2 regions of the Comamonas sp. MYb69 genome follow, and region 2 is predicted to be linked to the other one. Evidence: riboswitches for the same ligand, from Rfam matches in the RefSeq annotation. Region 2 holds a riboswitch; the other holds the start of a gene.
The links. Region 2 has a riboswitch for S-adenosylhomocysteine ahead of ahcY (adenosylhomocysteinase). Riboswitches for the same ligand answer to the same signal wherever they lie in the genome.
Positions count from the first base shown of each region.

Region 1: another riboswitch for S-adenosylhomocysteine. It lies ahead of metH (methionine synthase); the one in region 2 lies ahead of ahcY (adenosylhomocysteinase).

Region 1 is NZ_JBBGZG010000002.1:105,937-109,626, reverse strand. It holds gene WH303_RS02690 (LysR family transcriptional regulator) at 1-377, opposite strand, end outside; gene WH303_RS02685 (PACE efflux transporter) at 482-901, shown strand; gene gltS (sodium/glutamate symporter) at 967-2,205, opposite strand; S-adenosyl-L-homocysteine riboswitch at 2,431-2,542, shown strand; gene metH (methionine synthase) at 2,578-3,690, shown strand, end outside.
Region 2 is NZ_JBBGZG010000003.1:4,691-8,380, forward strand. It holds gene cobG (precorrin-3B synthase) at 1-992, opposite strand, end outside; gene WH303_RS04365 (response regulator) at 1,105-1,809, shown strand; S-adenosyl-L-homocysteine riboswitch at 1,828-1,926, shown strand; gene ahcY (adenosylhomocysteinase) at 2,000-3,430, shown strand; gene WH303_RS04375 (TlyA family RNA methyltransferase) at 3,565-3,690, shown strand, end outside.

The sequences.
Region 1 (3,690 bases), on a different contig from region 2:
TGCGGGTACTCCTGCGCCAAGGCGGCCAGCGGCGCAGCCCAGGGGGCTGAGAGCAGCTCCGGGGCCATCACCAGGCTCAGCCGCGACTCCAGCCCTTGCTCCAGCGCCAGCGCATGGGCGTTGAGCTGCTGCAGCTGCGCGGCCAGCAGGCGCGCCTGTGGTTCCAGCGCCAATGCGGCGGGCAGCGGCCGGGGCTCGCGCCCTTCGCGCGCGAACAGCGGCATCTGCAGCTCGGCTTCGAGCTGGGCGATCTGCATGCTGACGGCCGAGGGCACCTTGCCCAGCGCCCGGGCTGCGGCCGAGAAGCTGCCATGGTCAAGCACGGCCAGCAGGGTCTGGATGGTGTCCGAGTCAAAGGGGGCGAAGGCACTGCGCATTGATGTATCAATTTTTCTGAAAGATTCTGACTTATGTTATCAGTTCATGACACATAAGATAGCGCCCTATGTCAGTTCAAAAAATACACAACAGCCCTTGGTCTCTGCAGGGGCCCATGCGGCGCGTGGTCTATGTGGCCCTGTACGAGGCCATCGCCATCGTGGCCGCCACGGCAGGCCTGTCGGCCCTCTCGGGCCAGGGCGCGGCGCACTCCGGTGTCGTGGCCGCTGCCTCGTCGGCCATCGCGATTCTGTGGAATGTCGTCTGGAACCATTTGTTCGAGCGCTGGGAGGCCACCCAGCCCACCCGTGGGCGTGGCCTGGGCCGTCGCATTGCACATGCGCTGGGCATGGAAGGCGGTCTCGTCTTCATGCTCGTGCCGCTGTTTGCCTGGTGGTTCGAGGTCAGCCTCTGGGATGCGCTGGTGATGGACATCGGCCTGCTGCTGTTCTTCCTGGTCTACACCTTTGTGTTCAACTGGTCGTTCGACCGCCTGTTTGGCCTGCCGCAATCGGCACAGTAAGGGTCTGAAAAAGCAACGGGGCGCCGTGTTACCACTGGCGCCCCGTTGCTGTTAATGGCTGTGCTTTAGCGCAGCCAGGCAATCATCAGCTGCAGCACAAAGGCATTGATGATGTCGATAAAGAACGCGCCCACCAGTGGCACGATCAGGAAGGCCTTGTGCGAGGGCCCGTACTGGCTGGTGATGGCCTGCATGTTGGCCACAGCCGTGGGCGTGGCGCCCATGCCAAAGCCGCAGTGGCCGGCGGCCAGCACGGCGGCATCGTAGTTGCGGCCCATCGTGCGGAAGGTGATGAAAACGGCAAACAGCGCCAGCGCCACGGTCTGCACGGCCAGGATGAGCATCAGCGGCCCGGCCAGATCGGCCAGCTCCCAGAGCTTGAGTGACAGCAGCGCAATGGCCAGGTAGATCGACAGGCCGGCGTTGCCAAACACGTCGATGGCGCGGTCAAACACCTTGAAGCCAAAGCCGTAGTCCAGCACATTGCGGATCACCACGCCGCCGCCCAGCGCCCAGACAAAGGTGGGCAGCTGCAGCATCGTGCCCTGGGTGGCGCTGGTCATGAACTCGGCAAAGGCCAGGCAGCCGGCAAACAGCGCCAGGGTCTCGATGGCGGCCTCGGCAGTGATCAGGCGCGGGGCGGTATTGGGCGTCTCGAAATTGGCGACCTGGCTGCTGTCGTTGTTTTCGGTGTGTTCGCTTACTTCTTTCTCAGTTATTGTGCGTGGCTGGGCCAGCTGGTGGCGGGTAATCAGGCGCTTGGCCAGGGGGCCGCCCAAGAGGCCGCCGATGACCAGGCCAAAGGTGGCGCAGGCAATGCCCAGCGCGGTGGCGCCGCTCAGGCCGTATTGGTTCTCCAGCACCGAGCCCCAGGCGCCAGCGGTACCGTGGCCGCCCAGCAAGGTGATCGAGCCCGCGACCAGGCCAATGAGCGGGTCCAGCCCCAGCAGGGTGGCCAGGCCCACGCCGACACCGTTTTGCACAAAGATAAACGCGATGATCACGCCCAGAAACACCACCAGGCCCATGCCGCCCTCACGCAGCTTGGCAAAGTTGGCGCTCAGCCCGATCGACGAGAAGAACACCAGCATGAAGCTGGTCTGCATCGCGTTGGCAAAGGCGAGGGTCAGGCCGGTGGCCTGGTGCAGCGCAAAGATGATGGCTGCCACCACCAGGCCGCCGGAGACGGGCTCGGGGATATTGAAGTCGCGCAGAAAGCGGATATGCCGCGTCAGCCACTTGCCCAGCAAGAGCACGAGGACGGCAAAGATCAGGGTGTAGTAAGCACTGAAACTCAGATGCAAGGGAATTCTCCTCAAAGAGCAGGCCTGGACCTGTTTGAAAACAGAAAGCCGGTGTTGACTATGGGTTGGTGTTTTTTGCCGGCAAAGCGCTGCAATATGGGTGAATGCCGAAGCATCGTCTGATTGAATAGGGCTATAACCAACAACGGTGAGTGGTGTTTGCGGCTATGGACAAGTCCCCCTGCCTGTGCTCCAGCGGCCGGCCTGGCTTAAAATGCAGGGCCTTGTCCCAAGGAGCGCTGCAGCAGGCCGGTGGTACCCCATCGCAGGCCTGTCAGGCTTGGGGCAGGTCGACGGGCATGCACGGCATGGCCCGCATCAACGGCGCTCACCTGTTCTGTCTCTGTTTTCTGGTTTTCACAGGTGAGCCCCATGTCCGCGTCTGCTGCCCCCGTTTCTGTTCCTCCCATGCGCCTGTCGGGCCTGGAGCCCGTGTTTGTTGGCGAGGACAGCCTGTTTGTCAACGTGGGCGAACGCACCAATGTGACGGGCTCCAAGGCCTTTGCGCGCCTGATCCTGAATGAGCAGTACGAAGAGGCGCTGGCCGTTGCGCGCCAGCAGGTGGAAAACGGCGCCCAGGTGATCGATGTCAACATGGACGAGGCCATGCTCGACAGCAAGGCCGCGATGGTGCGTTTTCTGAACCTGATCGCCTCCGAGCCCGATATCGCCCGCGTGCCCATCATGGTCGACAGCTCCAAATGGGAGGTGATCGAGGCGGGCCTGCGCTGCATCCAGGGCAAGGGCATCGTCAACTCCATCTCGATGAAGGAGGGCGTGGACGAATTCAAGAAACACGCGCGCCTGGTCAAGCGCTATGGCGCCGCTGCCGTGGTCATGGCCTTTGACGAAAAAGGCCAGGCCGATACCTACGAGCGCAAGATCGAGATCTGCGAGCGCGCCTACCGCATCCTGGTCGACGAGGTCGGTTTCCCGCCCGAGGACATCATCTTCGACCCCAACATCTTTGCCGTGGCCACCGGCATCGAAGAGCACAACAACTACGGCGTGGACTTCATCGAGGCCACGCGCTGGATCAAGCAGAACCTGCCCGGCGCCAAGGTGAGCGGCGGCGTGTCCAACGTGTCGTTCTCGTTCCGCGGCAACGACCCGGTGCGTGAAGCGATCCACACCGTGTTCCTGTACCACGCGATCCAGGCGGGCATGGACATGGGCATCGTCAACGCCGGCATGGTCGGCGTCTATGACGACCTCGAGCCGGTGCTGCGCGAGCGCGTCGAAGACGTGGTGCTCAACCGCCGCCCCGACGCCGGCGAGCGCCTGGTCGAAGTGGCCGACAGCGCCAAGAGCGGTGCCAAGGACGACAGCAAGAAGCTGGAATGGCGCGGCACGCCCGACAGCCCCAAGACGGTGAATGAGCGCCTGTCGCATGCGCTGGTGCATGGCATCACCGACTTCATCACCGAAGACACCGAAGAGGCCTACCAGGCCATCGTGGTGCAAGGCGGCGGGCGCCCGCTGCAT
Region 2 (3,690 bases):
CCGCTGCAGGCCGAGACGCGCAGCCGCGCATCTTGCGCATCGCAGATCCAGTGGTCGTGCTCGTTCAAGCCCGCCCCTGGCATGCCCTGGGGCGCAAGACCTTCGACCAGCAGCATGCGCCAGGGTGTCAGCCGCAGGCCTGTGATGCCGCTGCGTGCCAGGCGCGCTAGCGCACTGGCAGCGACCCGGCCCAGCGGCGCGGCCACCAACAGGCCAAGACCGCACTGCCAGCCCGGTTTTGGCTGGCTCGCAGCGGGGAGGTATGGGGGCGCTTCATGCAGGCCAGCGGGCAGCGCCAGTGGTGGCTGCGCGCCTGGCTTGGCTTGCGCCTGGCGCAGCAGCTGGGGTAGGCGGCCGGGGTGTTCGCCGGCCGCACGCCGCGCGCGTGCCTGCGCTGCGCACCAGCGGGCCAGCGCCAGGGCGGCTTGCACGGCAGTCGTGGGGCTGTCTGCCTGCCAGGCGATCGCTTGGCCAGGTACCTGCAGCAGCCAGCCTTGGGCACCATCGCGAACCAACTGCACATCGGCCGCGACCTCGGCCAAGCCGCCATGGCGGCCGCTGGCCAGTGAGACGCCAAACTTGGCGGGCAGGCCCTCCAGCGCGGTATCGGCCAGCAGTGCCTGCTGCAAGGCCTCGGCCAGCGCGAGCACGCCGTCAGCGGGCTGGCACAGCGGGTCGATGACCAGGTTGCGCAGCTGCTCCTGGCGCGCATTAGGGTCCAGCAGGCCTTGGGCGGCCAACGCATCGAGCAGGGCGCCGTGCTGATTGGGGGCGACACCGCGCAGCTGGATATTGGCGCGGCTGGTCAGCTCCAGCAGGCCGGCGCCATGCTCGCTGGCCAGCTCGGCCAAGCGCAGCGCCTGCGCGGCCGACAACCTGCCCAGCGGTGGGCGCACCCGCACCACCAGCCCATCGCCAGAAGCCATGGGCTGCCAGGCGCCAGGGCACCAGCCTTGGGTCTGTGGAAGGGGAGAGGGTGGGGTGGCAAACATGGAGCAGGCGGCAGCGCAGTCGCAATGCCGGGGTGCTGAAGTGTAGCGAAGTGCCCGGTTGCCGCCGGGCAGCAGGCGCAAACCACCCCGGTTTTTTGTCACAATCGGGCGCATGACGCTTGCTGCCCCCCGCATCCTCTTGGTGGACGATGATCCGCATATCCGCCGCTTTGTGCGTCTGGCCATGGAGGACGAAGGCTGGCAGGTCTTTGAGGCCGACAGCGCAAGGCGCGGCCTGATCGAGGCGGCCAGCCGCCAGCCCGATGCGCTGGTGCTGGACCTGGGACTGCCCGATGCCGATGGCAAGACGCTGATCACCGAGCTGCGCGGCTGGAGCGGCCTGCCGGTGCTGGTGCTCTCGGCCCGCGACCAGGAGGACGAGAAAGTGGCGGCGCTCGATGCGGGCGCGGACGACTACCTGAGCAAACCCTTTGGCGTGCCCGAGCTGCTGGCGCGCCTGCGCGTGATGCTGCGCCGCAGCCAGCGCAGTGGCGGCGAGCAGCCCGGCAGCACGGTGCACTTTGGCGATGTGGAGGTGGACCTGGCCACGCACGAGGTGCGCCAGGCGGGCGCTGCCGTGCACCTGACGCCGATCGAGTTCCGGCTGCTGGCAGCGCTGATCGCCGGCCAGGGCCGGGTGCTGACGCATCGCCAGCTGTTGCTGCAGGTCTGGGGGCCGGAGTACCTGGACCGGCCGCACTACCTGCGCGTGCACATGGCCAACCTGCGCCAGAAGATCGAGGCCGAGCCGGCCCAGCCCCGCCATCTGCTTACCGAGCTTCAAGTGGGCTACCGCCTGGTGGGGTTACAGGGCTGATGCCCTTATAATCGCACTCCATCCGAGGAGCGTTGCAGCGTTTCCCAGTCTGGCCAGGCGCCAGACCACCATGGGGCGTGAGGCTCGGATTTCATCTCGCAACGACGCTCACCCACGCTTTCTGTGCGGTGAGATGGTCCTTCCCTTCTTCCGCGGAACGTGGTTTTTCATTCAATTTTTGGAGAAAACCATGAACGCTGCTGTTCGCTTCAATCCCGCTGACTCCGCGATTACCGATATTTCCCTGGCCGCTTGGGGCCGCAAGGAAATCAAGATCGCCGAAACCGAAATGCCTGGCCTGATGGCCGTGCGTGAAGAGTTCGCCGCTGCCCAGCCCTTGAAGGGCGCGCGCATCACCGGCTCGCTGCACATGACCATCCAGACCGCCGTGCTGATCGAGACGCTGACTGCGCTGGGCGCCCAAGTGCGCTGGGCATCGTGCAACATCTTCTCGACCCAGGACCACGCAGCAGCCGCCATCGCCGAGACCGGCGTGCCCGTGTACGCGATCAAGGGCGAGTCGCTCAAGGACTACTGGGACTACACCCATGCGATCTTTGAATTCGGCGCCAAGGACACCGAAGGCGAAGGCCCGAACATGATCCTGGACGACGGCGGCGATGCCACCATGCTGATGCACCTGGGCAAGAAGGCCGAGAAGGACATCTCCGTGCTGGCCAACCCTGGCAGCGAAGAAGAGAAGATCGTGTTTGCCGCGATCAAGGCCAAGCTGGCGGTGGATGCCACCTGGTACAGCCGCAAGTCGGCCCAGATCATGGGCGTGACCGAAGAGACCACCACCGGCGTGCACCGCCTGAACGAAATGTCGGCCAACGGCTCGCTGCTGTTCCGCGCGATCAACGTCAACGACTCGGTGACCAAGTCCAAGTTCGACAACCTCTACGGCTGCCGCGAATCGCTGGTGGACGGCATCAAGCGCGCCACCGATGTGATGATCGCCGGCAAGGTGGCTGTGGTGGCTGGCTACGGTGACGTGGGCAAGGGCTGCGCCCAGGCGCTGACTGCGCTGCGCGCGCAAGTCTGGGTGACCGAAATCGACCCGATCAACGCCCTGCAAGCGGCGATGGAAGGCTACAAGGTTGTGACCATGGAGTACGCCGCTGACAAGTGCGACATCTTCGTGACCACCACCGGCAACAAGGACATCATCCGCCACGAGCACATGGTCGCGATGAAGGACGAGGCCATCGTCTGCAACATCGGTCACTTCGACAACGAAATCGATGTCGCATCGATCGAGAAGTACGAGTGGGAGGAGATCAAGCCGCAGGTCGACCACATCACCTTCCCCGATGGGAAGAAGATCATCCTGCTGGCCAAGGGCCGACTGGTGAACCTGGGTTGCGCCACCGGCCACCCCAGCTTTGTGATGTCCAACTCCTTTGCCAACCAGACGCTGGCGCAGATCGAGCTGTTCACCCGCCCCGACGCCTACGAAGTGGGCAAGGTCTATGTGCTGCCCAAGGTGCTGGACGAGAAGGTTGCACGCCTGCACCTGAAGAAGGTGGGCGCCCAGCTGACCGAGCTGACCCAGGTGCAAGCGGACTACATCGGCGTGAAGAAGGAAGGCCCGTACAAGCCTGAAACCTACCGTTATTAAATGGAGCGGTAATCCCAGCGCCTGGTGACACCCTTGTGTGCCGCTAGGCGCTGCAGCCCTGTTGGGCATTTGTTGTGAAGACGGGCTGCTCCGCTTGGGCGGGCCAGCCGGTCGTTTTGATTGAAGGAACGCGCATGCGCGCAGATGTGTTTTTGGTGGAAACGGGCCTGGCGTCGACCCGCTCGCAGGCGCAGCGCCTGATTGCTGCGGGTGTGCAATGGCGCACCACCTCGCTGGCCCCCTGGATCAAGGTGGCCAAG